One region of the Acetobacter sp. KSO5 genome, then DNA from elsewhere that is predicted to be linked to it. Evidence: riboswitches for the same ligand, from Rfam matches in the RefSeq annotation. Region 1 holds a riboswitch; the other holds the start of a gene.
The links. A riboswitch is a leader RNA that binds a small molecule or an ion and turns the genes downstream of it on or off. The one in region 1 is predicted to bind cobalamin.
Positions count from the first base shown of each region.

Region 2: another riboswitch for cobalamin. It lies ahead of ACHQGU_RS04125 (TonB-dependent receptor plug domain-containing protein); the one in region 1 lies ahead of cobG (precorrin-3B synthase).

Region 1 is NZ_CP172014.1:2,560,636-2,562,824, forward strand. Features, by position in the region: gene ACHQGU_RS11475 (precorrin-8X methylmutase) at 1-7, opposite strand, end outside; gene cobG (precorrin-3B synthase) at 10-1,242, opposite strand; cobalamin riboswitch at 1,369-1,613, opposite strand; gene ACHQGU_RS11485 (aldo/keto reductase) at 1,735-2,189, shown strand, end outside.
Region 2 is NZ_CP172014.1:901,076-903,264, forward strand. Features, by position in the region: gene glnA (type I glutamate--ammonia ligase) at 1-867, shown strand, start outside; cobalamin riboswitch at 991-1,215, shown strand; gene ACHQGU_RS04125 (TonB-dependent receptor plug domain-containing protein) at 1,340-2,189, shown strand, end outside.

The sequences.
Region 1 (2,189 bases):
CCTGCATATTCAAACGTCTCCTTTAGGCAGAGCCTGCAAAAAAGCTCTTACATCTTCAGTTTTTGGCAGAATACAAATCGGCTCATCGCTGGCCGTGCCCTGCAGCACCACGCCATAGCCCTCACTCCCGGCAACCAGCGTGACCGTTGCGACACCGGGATGCGCACAGCCCTTACGACAACCCGATACATGCAGATCGGCTTTATCCGGCAGGAACGGCGCAAGGGCCAGCGCATCGCGTCCCACATCTCCAGCAGCCTGTGCACATCCCGGCGCACCAATGCAGGCATAAACGCGCAGGCGTGCATCATCAGGATGCGTGATCATTCCGGAAATTTCAGGATTTTTTTCCAGACCGGAAAAAACCAGCCCAGACCATGCCGTCATCCGCAACAGGCCATCTCCTTGCTGCGCAACGTGCGCACAGGCGCGAAGCGTTGCGGCGGTCAGACGCCCTAGCGGCGCTACCGCAGCATAAGCTGAGCCTGTCAGATGGCCCGCCCGCGCGGCAAGGAGGCTTCCGTTCTGCATTTCTGCCCCGGAGGCTGACACGCCCCTCAGTCCGATTTCTGCAAACAGCTGTTTCCCGATAGCTGGCTCGCGAAGAGGCCGCTGCGTTTCACCGCGTTTTACAAAAGCCTCTGCCAGAGCAAGGGTTGTCTGCACGGCCTCCTGCGCGATCTGCGGCTCTGAGCAGCCACTCCCACACACCACGCGCCAGCCAGCCTCTGTGGGGACGGAACTTCCCACCGCCTGAAGCATAATATCGGCACGCAGAGAGCCTGTCGGGAAAAACCCTCCGCCATCAACGCAAAAACCAAATTTATCAGGCAGGGCAGAAAGAGACGGATGATTTATCAAGCCGTTCCGCAGAGCGTCAGCACACAGCATAGTCTCTGTCGCACAGGCAGGATCTTTCCCCGCCAGAGGAGAAACCTGAAGAGCAAGGCGTCGCTCGGCTTCCGGGTCAGCCTGCCCCAGACCAGCCGCGATCATCCGCTGCGGGAAAGCCTGCGCGGCCTCCAGACTAAAGCCGCGCAGTTGCACGTTGCCCCGGTTGGTCAAGCTGATCTGCCCATTGCCGTCCTGTTCCGCGACATCTGCCAGCAGATAGGCCTGTGCTGCTGTCATCCGGCCCAGAGGCGGACGCACGCGCACCAGCCAGCCGTCCGCCGCCTGCATGGGCGCAAACAGGCCGGGACACCATCCTTTGACCACAGGTGCAGAAAATGCGGCCGACATGAACACCCTTCAGGCAACACACCGCACAAAACGGCATGGGGGTGCAGTTCCAAGGCCGCCCGGACAAGCCAGACGGTAGCGCGCATCGCAACGCGCCATCACGCACCGGACACCCCGCCAGGCATGACACTCCAGAAATCAGATGGCAGGTCTCCTGGCTGATGACACAAAACCACCGGTTTTCCGGGGGTTCTCACTCGTTCCATACCTTCCCGGAGAAGTCCCCAGTGGTACAACACCCTGTAGCAGAGTGCTGGAACAAGCCTGATGTCACATACAGTTGCGGGGGCAGCGACGGCCAAGAAACAGCGGAGTTCTCACCGTACTTCCCTTTTCATCCCAAAGCGGGAACCATCGCGTCCTGTTAAGCAGGCTCTCCGGGAGATGTCAAAACACTGTGTACGCAGCCCTGCACTCTTGAAACAAAGGCCCTGAGCCGTCAGCTCTCAAGGGGCTCATACCTTACCCGCCACACGCACGGAGAACAGAATGATGCAGTATCGCCAGCTCGGTCGGTCCGGCCTGCGTATTTCCGCCTTTACCCTTGGCACCATGACATTCGGGGGCAAAGGCTCTTTTGCCAAAACCGGCAATACCGATACAGCGGGGGCCCGCCGCCTGATTGATCTGTGTCTGGATGCTGGCATCAACATGTTTGATACAGCAGACGTCTATTCCTCCGGAGAGTCTGAAACCATTCTGGGAGAAGCCCTGAAAGGCCGCTCGCAGGAAACTCTGGTGACGACCAAAGCCCGCTTCCGCATGCAGGACGGCCCGAATGGAGAAGGCTCTTCCCGCCTGCATCTGATTGCCGCGTGTGAAGCCAGCCTGAAGCGTCTGGGCCGGGACCATATTGATCTGTACTATCTGCATGAATGGGACGGCCTCACCCCACTGGATGAAACGCTGGAAGCGCTGGATACCCTGACCCGTGCGGGCAAAATCCG
Region 2 (2,189 bases), 1.6 Mb from region 1:
TTCCCCGTACCGCCGGTGGACAGCGAAAACGACCTGCGCGCCGAAATGCTCGCCACCATGGGTGAGATGGGTCTGCCGATTGAAAAGCAGCACCACGAAGTCGCACAGTCTCAGCATGAGCTGGGCACCAAGTTCGACACGCTGGTCCGCTCTGCCGACTTCATGCAAATCTACAAATACTGCGTGCACAACGTGGCCCATTCCTATGGCAAGACCGCCACGTTCATGCCGAAGCCGATCTATGGCGATAACGGCTCTGGCATGCATGTTCACCAGTCCATCTGGAAAGACGGCAAACCGACGTTTGCAGGCAATGGCTATGCGGACCTGTCCGATACCGCCCTGTATTACATCGGTGGCATCATCAAACATGCCAAGGCGCTGAACGCCTTCACCAACCCGTCCACCAACTCCTACAAGCGTCTGATCCCGGGCTTTGAAGCTCCGGTGCTGCTGGCTTACTCTGCGCGCAACCGCTCTGCGTCCTGCCGTATTCCGTATGCCACCAACCCGAAAGCCAAGCGCGTTGAAGTCCGCTTCCCGGACCCGACGGCCAACCCGTACCTGGCGTTCTCCGCCATGCTGATGGCTGGTATCGACGGCATCAAGAACAAGATCCACCCGGGCGATGCCATGGACAAGGATCTGTATGACCTGCCGCCGGAAGAACTGAAGCAGATCCCGACGGTTGCCGGCTCCCTGCGTGAAGCGCTGGAAGCTCTGGCCGCTGACCATGAGTTCCTGCTGGCTGGTGGCGTGTTCACCAAAGACCAGATCGAAAGCTACCTGACGGTGAAGTGGGAAGACGTGTATCGCTTTGAACACACGCCTCACCCGGTTGAGTTCGAAATGTACTACTCCGTCTGATCCCTCTCCTTTAGAGGTTCAGTCGATCAGGAACGCGGCCTTCTTCGGAGGGCCGCGTTTTTTTGTGCCTGCGCTCGGGCTGCACTGTGCCTTTTGGGTGATTGACTCGGCGGGGTGAGGCGATAAGACAACGCCTGTGATGGTTTCCCCCACACAAGGGAATGAAAAGGGAACCGGGTGCAGGCCTCGCTGGCCTTAGTCCCGGGCTGTCCCCGCAACTGTAAGCGGTATGGCTGAGTAGTCCGGACGCAAGGCGTTCGGCCCACTGGAGATGGTGTTTTTCCGGGAAGGGATTGCTCAGCTGCGACGCCGCAAGCCAGGAGACCTGCCATCCAGCAAGTGGTTGCGACCAGGAAACGCCAGTCGGGGTGTGTTGGCGTGCGTAACTGAGTTCTGCCCCGGCTACTGTGCCGTATGGGGCAGGCCGGAGACGCTGTCCTGTGGCAACGGCTGACCACAGGATACGAGTATTATGACCTTCCTTCGTTGCGTGCTGACAACCTCCACCATTCTGGCTGTGGCTGGCTATGGCGGGGTAGCGCAGGCTGCTGCCCTTTCTGATGCACAGACGCCCTCAGGCAAATCTCAGGCACATAAAGCCGCCTCTTCCGGCAAGACTCTGAAAGGTCGGGCCGGTGCAGCGGCTCAGCAGCCGGTCGGCACGGCACCAGCGGGGCGTACAGTTGTCTCGCTTAGCCCGTCGCAGGGATTGCCGGAAGTGGTTACGGTCAGTGCGTTGCGCAGGCCGGTGCGGGCGGATGATGTGGGCTCCAGCGTCACCGTGGTCACAGATGAGCAGATTGCCACCCAGCAGCGGCGCACGCTGCCCGATATTCTGGCGCGTCAGCCGGGGCTGAATGTGGTGCGGTCCGGCGGCTTTGGCGGCACAACGTCCATTTTCATGCGCGGTTCAAACGCCAATGACGTGAAGGTGCGTATTGATGGCATGGACATCAATGATGGCAGTTCCGCCGATAATGCGTTTGATGCCGGGCAGTTTGTAACGGACGGTATTGGCTCCATTGAAATTCTGCGTGGCCCGCAGAGCGGCCTGTATGGCGCAGATGCCATGGCCGGGGTGATTGATATCAACACCAAACAGGGCGAAGGGCGCTTCAAACCGTTTGTGCGGATTGAGGGTGGGTCTTACGGCACGTTCAATCAGGCCTTCGGCGCGTCCGGCAGCAGCGGGCGGTTCCATTATAATGTCGTGTTGTCCCATTACCGCACCGACGGTTTTCATGAAGTCCCGCGTTATATTGAGCGGTATAATGAGGCCAATCGTGCCCAGCGCCGCGCGGGCGACCGGAATGATAACCGCA